DNA from 2 places in the Kosakonia oryzae genome. Region 1 is predicted to be linked to the other one. Evidence: predicted binding sites of a transcription regulator. Region 1 holds the regulator's gene; the other holds the start of a gene.

Region 1 (7,458 bases):
AAAACTTTGGTTCAGGCTGGACATGGCTGGTGAAAAAAGCGGATGGCGGGTTGGCGATTGTCTCAACGTCCAATGCGGGAACACCGCTGACGACGAATGCGACACCGCTGCTGACTGTCGATGTCTGGGAACATGCTTATTACATTGACTACCGCAACGCCCGTCCGAACTACCTTGAACACTTCTGGGCGCTGGTCAACTGGACCTTCGTGGCGAAGAATTTCGCCGCATAAAACAAAGGAGGGGCATAGCCCCTCCTCTTTTTACTCGACTGCCGCACAGGCTCGTTCCGGCCGGGAGCGCCCGGAAAACAGCACCACCATCAGCCCAAGCCCGGCAATAATCGCCCCCATCACCGGGACAAAATCATAACCCAGACCGCCGGAGATCACCGCGCCGCCCGCAGCCGCACCGAGTGCGTTACCGAGGTTAAAGGCACCGATGTTCACTGAAGAAGAGAGCCCCGGCGCTTCATGTGCGACGCGCATTACACGCATTTGCAGCGGCGGAACCACGGCAAAGGTCGCAGCGCCCCAGACCACCATACTGATAGCCGCGCCCACTTCGCTGCGGGCCAGGAACGGAATGGCCAGCATGATGGCAATCAGCAGGATAAGAAAGCCTTTCAGCGTACCGGTTACCGAACGATCCGCCAGTTTGCCGCCAAGGTAGTTACCAATCGAGAAACCGACGCCAATCAGAACCAACATCCCGGTAACAAATACCGGCGTAGCATCAGTAATGGTGCGCAGCACCGGCGAAATATAGGTATAGAGCGTAAACATCGCGCCTGCACCGAGCACCGTCGTCAGCAGTGCCGACAGCACCTGTGGACGAACCAGCACGGACAACTCTTTGCGTACATCCGGACGTTCGCCCGTTCCGCCGCCAGGCAGCGAGAAGTAGAGGCTCAGCATAGCAACCAGGCCCAGCACGGCGGTCGCCATAAACGACATGCGCCAGCCGATGGTTTCACCCAGCCAGGTTGCAGCAGGCACACCGCCAATATTGGCGATAGTCAGCCCCATAAACATGGTCGCGACGGCGCTGGCTTGTTTCTCTTTTGCTACCACGCTTGCGGCAACAACCGAACCCAGACCAAAGAAAGCACCGTGGTTGAGGCTGGTGACGATGCGCGCCAACATTAAAGTGGTGTAGTCCGGCGCGATTGCCGACAGCACATTACCCAGCGTAAAGATCGCCATCAGAAAAATCAGCGCATTACGTCTGCCTCGGTGCGACAGCAGCAGCGTCATCAGTGGCGCTCCCACCATCACGCCAATCGCATAAGCGCTAATCAGCATTCCCGCCGCCGGAATGGAAACATCGACGCCACGGGCAATAACGGGCAGCAACCCCATCGGGGAGAACTCCGTTGTACCTATCCCAAAGGCGCCAATCGCCAGGGCAAGCAGAGGGAAATTAATTTTCATCGTTTGACTCCGAAAAAGCCGTGTCGGTTGGGGACACTGTCGCAGAAGTCAAAAGTATGACAGCAATCACAAAAAACAGAAGTTAGCAGAATGACAAAAGATTATTGCAGAAGTGATAACAATGGCGGGGAAAGCCGAGGGAGAAGGCTCTCCCTCGTGCCAGATCAATGCAGCGCGGCGGTCAGCCCACCGAAAACAATCAGGCTCAGAACAATGACGGTAGTGACCAAAGAATACTTCAGATCGGTGCTCATCAATTTTTCTCCATTTTCATTTCCCCACAAATAGTGGGTTTGCGCATTTTTGCACAAATAATCATAAAAATCTTGCAGGAATTCGGGGGAGATATGTTTTAGCGCTTCCCCTTTTGCTCAAGATAAGACAAAATTCGACGCTAAATTTATTAGCGTACCGGCCATTGACTCCCCTCCTGACGTTTAGTGTCTTTTTCCCGGCGTACCGCACTCACTTTGCTGGGGTTCAGGGTGATGGAAGGCAAACGTTTACCTTAAGTATTATCAGGAGCTTATGATATGGTCTGGAGTGATTTCTGATGGCAACGATTAAAGACGTCGCGAAACGAGCAAACGTTTCCACTACAACCGTATCTCATGTAATTAACAAAACGCGCTTCGTCGCTGAAGAGACTCGCAACGCCGTATGGGCAGCGATCAAAGAGTTACATTACTCCCCCAGCGCCGTGGCGCGTAGCCTGAAGGTCAATCACACTAAATCGATCGGTTTGCTGGCCACCAGCAGCGAAGCCGCCTATTTTGCCGAGATCATCGAAGCCGTAGAGAAAAAATGCTTCCAGAAAGGCTACACCTTGATCCTCGGCAACGCCTGGAACAGCCTTGAGAAACAGCGCGCCTACCTGTCGATGATGGCGCAAAAACGCGTCGATGGCCTGCTGGTGATGTGCTCCGAATACCCGGAGCCGCTGCTGAGCATGCTGGAAGAGTACCGTAATATTCCGATGGTCGTGATGGACTGGGGCGAGGCGAAAGCCGATTTTACCGACTCGGTCATTGATAACGCTTTTGAAGGCGGCTATATGGCCGGCCGCTATCTGATTGAGCGCGGGCATCGCGATATCGGCGTCATCCCTGGCCCGCTGGAGCGCAACACCGGCGCAGGCCGCCTCGCCGGTTTTATGAAGGCGATGGAAGAAGCGATCATCACCGTACCGGAAAACTGGATCGTACAGGGCGACTTTGAACCGGAATCAGGTTACCGGGCGATGCAGCAGATCCTCAACCAGTCACACCGCCCCACTGCCGTGTTCTGCGGCGGCGATATTATGGCGATGGGCGCGCTCTGCGCGGCGGATGAGATGGGGCTGCGCGTTCCCCAGGATATTTCGCTGATCGGCTATGACAATGTGCGCAATTCCCGCTACTTTACGCCCGCGCTGACCACCATCCATCAGCCGAAAGATTCGCTGGGTGAAACGGCCTTTACCATGTTGCTCGATCGTATTGTCAACAAACGCGAAGAGTCGCAGTCCATCGAAGTTCATCCGCGTCTGATCGAACGTCGTTCAGTGGCAGATGGCCCATTCCGCGACTACCGCCGTTAATCACCCCTGCGGGGGCCGCTACTGTGGCTCCCGCAACCATTCGCTGTTCAGCGTCTCACTGTCCCCCAGATACTCCAGCAGCCAGCTCAACGCCGGTGATGCGTCATTTTGTTGCCATGTCAGGCAGCAGGCCGCATCCGGAAACGGATTCTCCAGTTCCAGCGCCACCCAGTCGCCGCTGTCCAGCCGGGGACGGGCGAAATGCGCGGGCACCATCCCCACACACAGCCCGGCAGAAAGACAGGCTTCTGAAGAGGACCAGTCCGGCACGATGACCCGCTTCTGGTTATCCAGCAGCCAGGTAATACGTTTAGGCAACGAGCGCGACGTATCTTCCTGGATCAACGAGGGCCAGTTGCGCAACGTTTCATCGCTTAGCGGGCCGGGCATTGATGCTAGCGGATGGCGGCTGGAGACCACGCATTTCCAGCTCAGCATGCCCATATCACGAAACGCATACCGTCCACCGACCGGGATCGCCTGAGTCGCGCCAATCGCCACCTCAACGCGGCCATCTGCCAGCGCATCCCAGACACCGTTAAACACCTCCTGGTAAACCTGTAATTCGACGTCGTTAAAATGTCGGTAGAAATCGACGATCAATTGCCGTGTTCGCGCCGGTTTCACAATGTTATCCACGGCAATCGCCAGTTGACCGCGCCAGCCGTTAGCGATCTGTTGGCACTGCTGGCGGGTGATCTGCATTTTTTTGATAACAGATCGCCCCTCTTTTAAAAACCAGCTTCCGGCAGGTGTTAACTCCACATCGCGATGACGGCGTTCAAATAACGGAACCGCCAGCCACTCTTCCAGTTGGCGCACGGTATAGCTCACTGCTGAAGGCACACGGTGCAACTCCTGAGCGGCACCGCTGAAACTTCCGTTGCGTGCAACAGCATCAACCACTTCCAGTGAATATTCTGACCACATAATCTGCCTGCAAAAATTTTGAAATCACTGCGCAAATATTAGCGTTTCACAAGCGGAAAAGCACTCCTTACACTCGACAGCCCTGAAGAAGCAACAAGGTGAGAACTCAAATGCAACCTGGCAAAGGATTTTTAGTCTGGCTCGCGGGATTAAGCGTGCTCGGCTTTTTAGCCACCGACATGTACCTGCCCGCGTTCAGCGCGATACAACAAGATTTGCAAACCTCTCCGGCCATCGTCAGCGCCACGCTCAGTTTGTTTCTGGCTGGCTTTGCTGTCGCACAACTGGTGTGGGGGCCATTGTCGGATCGCTATGGTCGCAGACCCATTCTGTTGAGCGGGCTGGCCATTTTCGCGCTTGGCTGCCTGGGAACATTGTGGGTACGGGACGCCAGCCTGTTACTGGCGCTGCGTTTCGTACAGGCGATCGGCGTTTGTGCCGCTACCGTCAGTTGGCAGGCGCTGGTCACTGACCACTATCCGGCACACCGCGTTAATCGTATCTTCGCAACCATTATGCCGCTGGTGGGCCTGACGCCTGCACTTGCCCCTCTGCTGGGAGCCTGGATGCTGGAGCACTTCTCCTGGCAGGCGATTTTTGCCACGCTGCTGGCAATAACCCTTGTGCTGATGGTGCCCGCCTGGCGGTTGAAAACGCCCGCGCAGACTGCTGCGCTGCATGAACAACCGCTGACCTTTTTCGATCTGCTGCGCAATAAAGCGTATTGCGGCAATGTCATTATCTACGCCGCCTGCTCGGCCAGTTTTTTTGCCTGGCTGACCGGTTCGCCGTTTATTTTGCACGAGATGGGTTATGGTCCGTCAGTCATTGGTCTGAGCTACGTACCGCAGACCGTTGCCTTCCTGATTGGCGGCTATGGTTGCCGCGCCGCATTGCAAAAATGGCAGGGTTCGCGCCTGCTTCCGTGGCTGCTGAGCGCCTTTGGGCTAAGCGTGATTGCCACCTGGATCGTGGGTTTGCTGCCGCAGGCATCACTGACCGCACTGCTGATCCCGTTCTGTTTTATGGCAATGGCCAACGGCGCCATCTATCCTGTTGTGGTGGCACAGGCGTTACGCCCGTTTCCCCAGGCAACTGGCCGCGCAGCCGCGCTGCAAAATACGTTGCAACTTGGGTTGTGTTTCCTGGCAAGCCTGGTGGTTTCAGGGCTAATTGCCACGCCACTGTTTACCACCACCAGCGTGATGGTGGTGATGGTGCTGCTGGCGGCGTTTGGCTATCGCCAGCAACATCAGCGTAATACCGAAACGGTAAAAGATGAGGCTGTCTCCTCCTCTTCGCACGGGTGATTTGTTAACGACTATCAACAAGGAAGTGATTAGCTTGCTAACAGCTTTAAGTTGAATCACCAGATATTGAGGCCTATACTGATTTTCGGTTTTTAATAAATACGATAAATATTATGTAGTAACGGGCACCGGATTGTGCCCGTCATTCCAGGGACGGCCTTTCGGCAAGGGTCATCTCCCTTCCTCTGTTCTACGTCGGATATCAGCCTCACGGTGAAAACCGTGAGATTTCTCACAAGCCCGAAAAAGCGACTACGCTGTTTGAAGGTTCAGATCACTGCGAGTGATGGAGAAGTTATGAGTTCATCGTGTATAGAAGAAGTTGGCGTACGGGATGATAATTGGTTCCGTATAGCAAACGAGTTACTGAGCCGCGCAGGTATCCGCGTCAACGGTCCCGCCGCTTCAGATATCCAGGTGAAAAACCCGGATTTTTTTAAACGTGTTTTACAGGAAGGTTCGCTCGGGCTAGGCGAAAGTTATATGGACGGTTGGTGGGAATGCGATCGTCTGGATATCTTCTTCACCAAAGTACTGCGCGCCGGACTGGAAAAACAGCTTCCGCACAATTTCAAAGACACACTCCGCATTGCCGGAGCAAGATTATTTAATCTGCAAAGTAAAAAACGGGCCTGGATTGTCGGTAAAGAGCATTACGACCTTGGTAATGATCTATTTACCCGCATGCTGGATCCGCAGATGCAATACTCTTGCGCCTACTGGAAAGACGCAGAAAATCTCGACGACGCACAACGGGCGAAATTGAAGCTTATCGGTGAAAAACTGAAGCTGAAACCCGGTATGCGCGTGCTGGATATCGGCTGCGGCTGGGGCGGGCTGGCACAATTTATGGCGCAGAATTACGGCGTCAGCGTGGTCGGCGTAACGATCTCGGCGGAACAGCAAAAAATGGCGCAACAGCGTTGTGAAGGGCTGGATGTCGATATTCGCCTGCAGGATTATCGCGATCTGAATGAGCAGTTTGACCGCATTGTCTCCGTCGGGATGTTTGAACATGTGGGGCCGAAAAATTACGCGACCTATTTCAGCGTGGTGGATCGCAACCTTAAACCGGACGGCATTTTCCTGCTGCACACTATCGGTTCAAAACGCACCGATCTCAATGTTGATCCCTGGATCAACCGCTATATCTTCCCGAACGGTTGCCTGCCTTCCGTACGCCAGATTGCTAATGCCAGCGAATCACATTTCGTGATGGAAGACTGGCACAACTTCGGCGCTGATTACGATCGCACGCTGATGGCCTGGTATGAACGTTTTCTTGCCGCCTGGCCGGAAATTGCCGACAACTACTCTGAACGCTTCAAACGGATGTTCAGCTATTATCTGAACGCTTGTGCAGGCGCTTTCCGCGCACGTGATATTCAACTGTGGCAGGTGGTCTTCAGCCGCGGTATCGAACACGGCCTGCGCGTTCCGCGCTAAAACAAAAACCCCGGCAAGCCGGGGTTTTTTTACTCTTCGCTGCTGATGACAGCGGCTTCTTTTGCCGCCAGCACGCGCTCAACGGTATCGACCACGGCCTGCGTTTGCGGATCGATCTCAATATTGACGCGGTGACCCAGCTTTTTCGCGCCAAGGGTGGTGCGTTGCAGCGTTTCCGGGATCAGATGCACGCAGAACCGGCTGCTTGTCACTTCACCGACCGTCAGGCTGATACCGTCAATACCGATAAATCCTTTATAGAGGATATATTTCATTAAGGCCGGATCCTGCACTTTAAACCAGATCTGGCGGTTATTCTCGGAGGTGAGAATTTTAACGATTTCAGCGGTCGTCATAATATGGCCGGACATTAAATGGCCGCCAATCTCATCGCTGAATTTTGCTGCGCGCTCAACGTTTACCCTATCGCCAATATTCAGCTCACCGAGGTTGGTAATACGCAGCGTCTCTTTCATCAGATCGAAACTAATATGGCTACCATTAATGGCCGTCACGGTCAGACAGCAACCATTGTTGGCAATGGAAGCGCCGGTCTCAATTCCCTCCAGCATCGTTTCAGGAAGCTCAACAACGTGGGTGCGGAAATTTGGTTTATCCTCAATCGAAACCAGTTTTGCCGTACCCTGTACAATACCCGTAAACATACTTACCACTCCTGTTCCATTCCTACGGCTCAGCCGTGTTCTTTACGCACAATAACAGGTGAAAATAGCCCATGCCAGTCTCATTCACCCCGCCG
Region 2 (7,458 bases), 2.2 Mb from region 1:
CCTGCGGCTGAATACTGACCGCGCCAACCACCTCACCACGACGCAGTCGCTCCTGGGTGCGGGTTTCATCCTCAACCTGCAAGTTCAACCGGATGGGGGAATCCACCAGCACCGGGGCCAGCGCAGGCAGCAGCCAGGTTGCCAGGCTGTCGGCGTTGACCGCCAGCGACAACAGCAGCGGCGTCGAACCCGTTTGCTCATCGCCCAGCCACTCCTCTTCCAGCAGCTCAACCTGACGCAATAGCGCCAGCAGTTTTTGCCCTTGTTCGGTGGGGCGCGGCGGAACAGTACGTACCAGCAATGGCTGGCCGAACATGTTTTCGAGCTGTTTTATGCGCTGCGACACGGCGGACTGAGTAATACACAGTTTTTGCGCGGCGCGCTCAAACCCACGCTCACGAATGACCGCATCAAGCGCCTGTAAGGTTCTGTAGTCCGGACGTTTCATTGCTCGGCCAATCTCCTGAAAAATGATTACTCAGCACTATGACATAAATTTTTATTAGAATCAGACGAAATTGGACGTCGCGTAATGTGACACTGGTCACAGGGACATTTAGGGGAAGGGTGGTCTATAATGCGCCTGAAATTTCACACCACAGGCGAACGACCATGACGCAGGATGAACTCAAAAAAGCAGTGGGCTGGGCAGCACTCAAGTATGTTGAGCCCGGAACCATTGTCGGTGTAGGCACTGGCTCCACTGCGGCGCACTTTATTGATGCGCTCGGCACGATGAAAGGCCAGATCGAAGGTGCGGTTTCCAGTTCGGATGCCTCCACCGCGAAACTGAAAAGCCTTGGCATTACCGTGTTCGATCTCAACGAAGTGGATAAATTGGGTATCTACGTTGATGGCGCGGACGAAATCAACGGCCAGATGCAGATGATCAAAGGCGGCGGCGCAGCGCTGACGCGTGAGAAAATTATCGCCTCGGTAGCGGATAAATTTATCTGTATCGCTGATGCATCCAAGCAGGTTGATATCCTGGGGAAATTCCCGCTGCCGGTGGAGGTTATCCCAATGGCTCGCAGCGCCGTTGCGCGTCAACTGGTGAAGCTGGGCGGTCGTCCGGAATATCGTCAGAACGTTGTCACCGATAACGGCAACGTGATCCTCGACGTTTATGGGATGGAGATCATCGATCCGATTGCGCTGGAAAACAGCATCAATAGCATCCCGGGCGTAGTCACTGTAGGGTTATTCGCCAATCGTGGCGCGGATGTGGCGCTGATCGGCACCGCCGACGGTGTGAAAACCATCATAAAATGATCTGACGGGGAGGCGCTCGCCTCCCTGTAAAAAAACGCGATCGGTAAATTTGGTGATATCTGTCACATTTATCCGCTGGCTATGCACTACCTGCCATCATTCCTCGCTTTAACAGCATTTTTATCTGCCATTTCCCGCTGGATGACATTTCTTCAGAGTGCGCACGCAAACGTTCATATTGCTGCAATAGTTTTTTTTGATATGTTGACTGAAGAAAATTGCATTTCGCACAACATCACAGTCAAGACAAAAAACAGGGTCGGGTAAATGGCAAAGGTATCACTGGAGAAAGACAAGATTAAATTTCTGCTCGTCGAAGGAGTGCACCAGAAAGCGCTGGATAGCCTCCGTGCGGCGGGTTATACCAACATTGAATTCCACAAAGGTGCGCTGGACACCGAGCAGCTTAAAGAGTCCATCCGTGATGCCCACTTTATCGGCCTGCGATCCCGTACTCAACTGACTGAAGATGTTATCGCGGCGGCGGAAAAATTAGTCGCTGTGGGCTGTTTCTGTATTGGTACTAACCAGGTGAATCTGGACGCGGCCGCAAAGCGTGGCATTCCGGTGTTTAATGCGCCGTTCTCCAACACCCGTTCCGTGGCGGAACTGGTTATTGGCGAACTGTTGCTGTTGATGCGTGGTATTCCTGAAGCGAACGCGAAAGCGCACCGTGGTGTCTGGAACAAACTCGCAGTCGGTTCCTACGAAGCGCGCGGTAAAAAACTCGGCATTATCGGCTATGGTCATATCGGTACGCAGTTGGGCATTCTGGCTGAATCGCTGGGGATGCACGTCTTCTTTTATGATATCGAAAGTAAGCTGCCGCTGGGCAACGCCACGCAGGTACAACATCTTTCCGATCTGCTGAACATGAGCGATGTGGTGAGCCTGCATGTGCCGGAAACCCCGTCAACCAAAGATATGATTGGCGTTGAAGAGCTGAAATTGATGAAGCCTGGCGCGCTGCTGATCAACGCTTCTCGCGGCACGGTGGTCGATATTCCGGCGCTATGCGATGCGCTGAAAAGCAAACATCTGGCCGGTGCGGCAATTGACGTCTTCCCGACGGAACCCGCCACCAACAGCGATCCGTTTGATTCCCCGCTGTGCGAATTTGACAACGTGTTGCTGACGCCGCACATCGGCGGTTCAACGCAAGAAGCGCAGGAAAATATCGGTCTTGAAGTAGCCGGTAAACTGATTAAATATTCTGACAACGGTTCTACGCTGTCGGCGGTTAACTTCCCGGAAGTTTCTTTGCCGATGCACGGTGGCCGTCGCTTGCTGCACATCCACGAAAACCGTCCTGGCGTGCTGACTGCACTCAACCAAATCTTCGCCAGCCAGAATATCAACATCGCGGCGCAGTACCTGCAAACAACGCCGTATATGGGTTATGTCGTGGTTGATATCGAAGCGGATGAAGACGTCGCGCAGAAAGCGTTGCAGAGCATGAAAGCGATTCCTGGAACGATTCGCGCCCGTCTGCTGTTCTGATAAGTATTGTGGTTTCCTCTCCCGCAGGGGAGGGGAAACCTGCTACCACTCCCACACTTTTGATGGCGTGATTACCGCAGGCAGCGGAATATCCCACTCTTCCACCGGCAGAGCCTGAACGCCCTGACAGTCATGCGCGTAGCCCACGGGCTGTAAGTTGTAAGTGCGCCAGTTTTGCAGTGTGCGATCGTAAAAACCTCCGCCCATACCTAAACGTTGGCCCTGTTCGTCGAACGCCACCAGCGGCGTAATCAGCACATCAAGCTGATTAAGCGGCAGGACATCGCGCACGTCCAGTTTCGGTTCATGAATCTTCAGGCGATTGATCACCAGTTCACTGTGCGGGTGGTAATGCAGAAAGAGCAGATTGCCCGGGCTAAACGGGTGGAGCACCGGCAGGTAAACCCGTTTTCCGCTGCGCCAGAGCTGTTCAATCAACGGTTGAGTATCCAGTTCACCGTCGAAAGAGAGAAACAATGCCACAGTATGCGCCATCACGACGGGTGGATACGCCATCATGCGCGCGGCTGCCTGCTGGGCAAAATGCGCCTGTTGCTCGCTGCTTAGCGCACGCCTGCGCTGGCGGATAAGTTTGCGGATTTCTTGTCGTGAAGAGGGAAAATCAGGAAGTTGCGTCATGGTTTTGGGTAGAAAAAGAAGGGAATCTCCGAGATGCCGCCGCAGGCTGTAACCCTTGAACCCTTGGTTCAAGGTGAATGCGTCGTCATGATTTTAAGGCTTCTCGGACGGACCGAGCATGCTCACCAACCATGGATCGCCACATTCTTGTGGTATGAAATATCGGCTCAGGGGACTGGCCCGCTTGCAAACATCTCAGAGAAATTTTGTCTTCACGATCACTCTACCACAGTTGATCCTGAAGTGTTATTCAAACTTAGGCCCCGGCCTGTCTGTTATGCGACCCTGATCAAGCAATGCCTGTTCGATGGTCTGCTGTAACATTCGGATACGCTGTTCCATGTTGGCTGCGTACTCACGGGTTTTTGCCTTTTCCTGAGCCAGCTCGTAGCTGATGTTCAACGCGGCGATAAACACCAACTGCTCAGTATTTGTGACTCTAGTGCGAACTTTCAGATCTTGCAACCGCTGATTCAGATCCTCCGCAGCCTGGTTAAGAGCATCCCTCTGTTCAGGCGGGCAGTTCACTCGCAGTGAACGACCAAAAATTTGGATATCGACGGGTTGTGCAGACATGCCACCTTCCTGCTGTTTGACTGCGCTCTGCCTTCGCATCCGAGTCCTGGGCTGCGAAGGGGCGACACTATAAGCTAGCCTGGTGAGCACTTTCAAGTTTTTTGCGTCTATACCTTAATGACTGATGTCGCATGCAATGGCATGTAACGTGAAGCATCACGGGTATATCACCAGGGGCCAAAGTGGTAGCATATCATGAATATTCCCACCAACGACGACGAATGCGTATGTCTATACAGAACGAAATACCTGGTTACAACGATGTAGGCCAGTTGCTCAACCAACAGGGCGTGGGGCTGCTTCCTGCTGAAATGCATGGGCTTATCGCAGGGATGATCTGCGGTGGCAACGATGACAGCTCCTGGCAGCCGCTGCTGCATGATTTAACTAACGACGGGCTGGCTTTTGGTCATGAGTTGGCACAGGCACTGCGGGCAATGCATGCGGCAACCAGCGATTCACTGGAAGACGACGGCTTTCTGTTCCAACTCTATTTGCCGGAGGGCGATGACGTCAGCGTTTTCGACCGAGCCGATGCGCTCGCCGGCTGGGTAAACCATTTCCTGCTTGGGTTAGGCGTCACGCAGCCGAAGCTCGACAAAGTGACTGGCGAAACCGGCGAAGCGATTGACGATTTGCGTAACATCGCGCAACTGGGTTATGACGAAGAAGAAGATCAGGAAGAGCTGGAAATGTCGCTTGAAGAGATCATCGAATACGTCCGCGTCGCTGCGCTGCTATGCCACGACACGTTCACGCACCCGCAGCCGACCGCGCCAGAAGTGCGTAAGCCGACGTTACATTAATTCGTCTTGTAGGAAGGAGGTGTCATGACACAGCTTGAGTTTCTCCGTCGTCGCCAGACATTGCTGGCGCAGATGGTTCCGGGTAGCGCGGCGTTGATCTTTGCCGCACCGGAAGCGACCCGCAGCGCAGACAGTGAATACCCGTATCGTCAAAACAGCGATTTCTGGTATTTCACCGGTTTTAACGAACCCGAAGCGGTGCTGGTGCTGATAAAGAGCGATGACACCCACAACCATAGCGTGCTGTTCAACCGCGTGCGTGATAAAACCGCCGAGATCTGGTTTGGCCGCCGTCTTGGTCAGGAAGCCGCGCCAGCGAAGCTGGGCGTCGACCGTGCGCTGGCGTTCCCGGAAATCAACACGCACCTTTACCAGTTGCTCAATGGCCTCGACGCGGTTTATCACGCGCAGGGTGAATATGAGTATGCGGATAATATCCTGTTCACTGCGCTGGAGAAGCTGCGCAAAGGCGCGCGGCAGAATCTGACAGCGCCTGCCACGCTGACTGACTGGCGTCCGATCGTCCACGAGATGCGTCTGTTTAAATCGGCCGAAGAGATCGAAGTGATGCGTCGCGCCGGGGAGATCTCCGCGCTGGCGCATACCCGCGCCATGCAGGTTTGCCGTCCAGGAATGTTTGAATATCAGCTTGAAGGTGAAATTCAGCATGAATTTAACCGCCACGGCGCGCGTTTCCCGTCCTATAACACCATTGTCGGTTCGGGGGAGAACGGCTGCATCCTGCATTACACTGAAAATGAAAGCCAGATGCGTGACGGCGATTTAGTGCTGATTGATGCTGGCTGTGAATATATGGGATACGCCGGGGATATTACCCGCACCTTCCCGGTAAACGGCAAATTCAGCCCGGCACAGCGTGAAATTTATGACATTGTGCTGGCATCGCTGGAACGTGCGCTAGAACTATTCCGTCCGGGAACCTCCATTCAGACCGTCACCGGCGAAGTGGTGCGCATTATGATCACAGGTCTGGCAAAGCTTGGCATTCTGCAGGGCGATATCGATGAATTGATCGCAAAAAATGCCCACCGCCCATTCTTTATGCACGGGTTAAGCCACTGGCTGGGGCTGGATGTTCATGACGTTGGCGTTTACGGTCAGGATCGTTCGCGCGAGCTGGCACCTGGCATGGTGTTGACCGTTGAGCCGGGCCTCTATATTTCCCCGGATGCAGATGTTCCCGAGCAGTATCGCGGCATTGGCATCCGCGTCGAAGATGACATCGTTATTACCGAAGAGGGTAACGAGAATCTCACCGCCAGCGTGGTTAAAAAGGCGGATGATATTGAAGCACTGATGGCGGCGAGCCGTTCATGAGCGTGATTATTGTTGGCGGCGGCATGGCCGGTGCGACGCTCGCGCTGGTCATTTCACATCTGACGCAGGGAAAATTACCGGTTCACCTGGTGGAGGCGATAGCGCCGGGTTCTCACCATCATCCTGGTTTTGATGCCCGTGCCATTGCGCTGGCGGCAGGCACGTGCCAGCAGCTTGCGCGCGTCGGGATCTGGCAGGCGATAGCCCGTTGTGCAACGCCCATTTCGACCGTTCATGTCAGCGATCGTGGTCACGCCGGTTTTGTCACGCTGGATGCACAGGATTATCACCTTGAGGCGCTGGGCCAGGTGGTTGAACTGCATGATATCGGCCAGCGGCTCTTTACCTTGCTGCAAAATGCGCCGGGCGTGACGCTACATTGCCCCGATCGGGTCAGCAATTTGACCCGTAATGAGCACCAAGTATCGGTAACGCTGGAAAGCGGCGAACTGATTAGTGGCCAGTTGCTGGTTGCGGCGGACGGTTCACGTTCGGACATGGGCGAGCAACTGGGGATCCTCTGGCAGAAAACCCCCTATCACCAGGCAGCGGTCATTGCCAACGTCACTACCTCTGTTCCGCATCAGGGACGTGCATTCGAACGCTTCACCGAGCATGGGCCGCTGGCGATGTTGCCCATGTCGCAGGGGCGTTGTTCACTGGTGTGGTGTCATCCGCTGGAAAAACAGCAGCAGGTAGCTGGCTGGTCTGACGAACGTTTTTGTCATGAGCTACAAAAGGCTTTCGGCTGGCGCCTGGGGCGAATTGAGCACGCCGGAAAACGCAGCGTTTATCCCCTGACGCTGACTAACGCGTCGTCGCCGGTTTCTCATCGCGCGGTGCTGGTCGGCAATGCGGCTCAGACGCTGCATCCTATTGCCGGACAAGGGTTTAACCTCGGCATGCGCGATGTCATGACGCTGGCGGAAACGTTAGCAGAGGCGTGGGCGGAGCAGAAAGATGTCGGCTGTTATCCGGTGCTGACGCGCTACCGTCACCAGCGTCAGGCGGACAAAAGTGCAACCATAGGCGTTACCGACGGGCTGGTGCATCTTTTTGCCAACCGCTGGGCGCCGCTTGTCGTCGGGCGCAATATCGGGTTGATGGCGATGGAACTATTTACCCCGGCGCGCGATGTACTGGCGCAGCGCACCCTCGGTTGGGTAGCCCGTTAATCAAAGGAGCAAAGAGTGCAGAGTGTTGATGTTGCGATTGTCGGCGGCGGCATGGTAGGTCTGGCGCTGGCTTGCGGGTTGCAGGGGAGCGGTTTACGGGTTGCGGTGCTGGAGCAGAATGTTCCGCAGCCGCTGGCGGAAGATGCACCACC

The links. Region 1 encodes PurR, which represses purine synthesis genes. Its sites were predicted from a motif close to CANGCAAACGTTTGCNTG; they were not measured.
Region 2: a site for PurR is predicted at 1,435-1,452, ahead of serA (phosphoglycerate dehydrogenase). Genes of this name have one in related genera too.

What each region holds. Positions count from the first base shown of each region.
Region 1 covers NZ_CP014007.2:3,017,707-3,025,164, forward strand. Annotated here, with positions in the region: gene sodB (superoxide dismutase [Fe]) at 1-233, shown strand, start outside; gene AWR26_RS14340 (MFS transporter) at 264-1,433, opposite strand; gene cydH (cytochrome bd-I oxidase subunit CydH) at 1,598-1,687, opposite strand; gene purR (HTH-type transcriptional repressor PurR) at 1,987-3,012, shown strand; gene punR (DNA-binding transcriptional activator PunR) at 3,031-3,942, opposite strand; gene punC (purine nucleoside transporter PunC) at 4,053-5,252, shown strand; gene cfa (cyclopropane fatty acyl phospholipid synthase) at 5,550-6,698, shown strand; gene AWR26_RS14370 (riboflavin synthase) at 6,728-7,363, opposite strand.
Region 2 covers NZ_CP014007.2:836,174-843,631, forward strand. Annotated here, with positions in the region: gene argP (DNA-binding transcriptional regulator ArgP) at 1-448, opposite strand, end outside; gene rpiA (ribose-5-phosphate isomerase RpiA) at 613-1,272, shown strand; gene serA (phosphoglycerate dehydrogenase) at 1,540-2,772, shown strand; gene AWR26_RS04115 (5-formyltetrahydrofolate cyclo-ligase) at 2,815-3,411, opposite strand; RNA gene ssrS (6S RNA) at 3,433-3,616, opposite strand; gene zapA (cell division protein ZapA) at 3,658-3,987, opposite strand; gene AWR26_RS04130 (YecA/YgfB family protein) at 4,215-4,793, shown strand; gene pepP (Xaa-Pro aminopeptidase) at 4,818-6,131, shown strand; gene ubiH (2-octaprenyl-6-methoxyphenyl hydroxylase) at 6,128-7,306, shown strand; gene ubiI (FAD-dependent 2-octaprenylphenol hydroxylase) at 7,322-7,458, shown strand, end outside.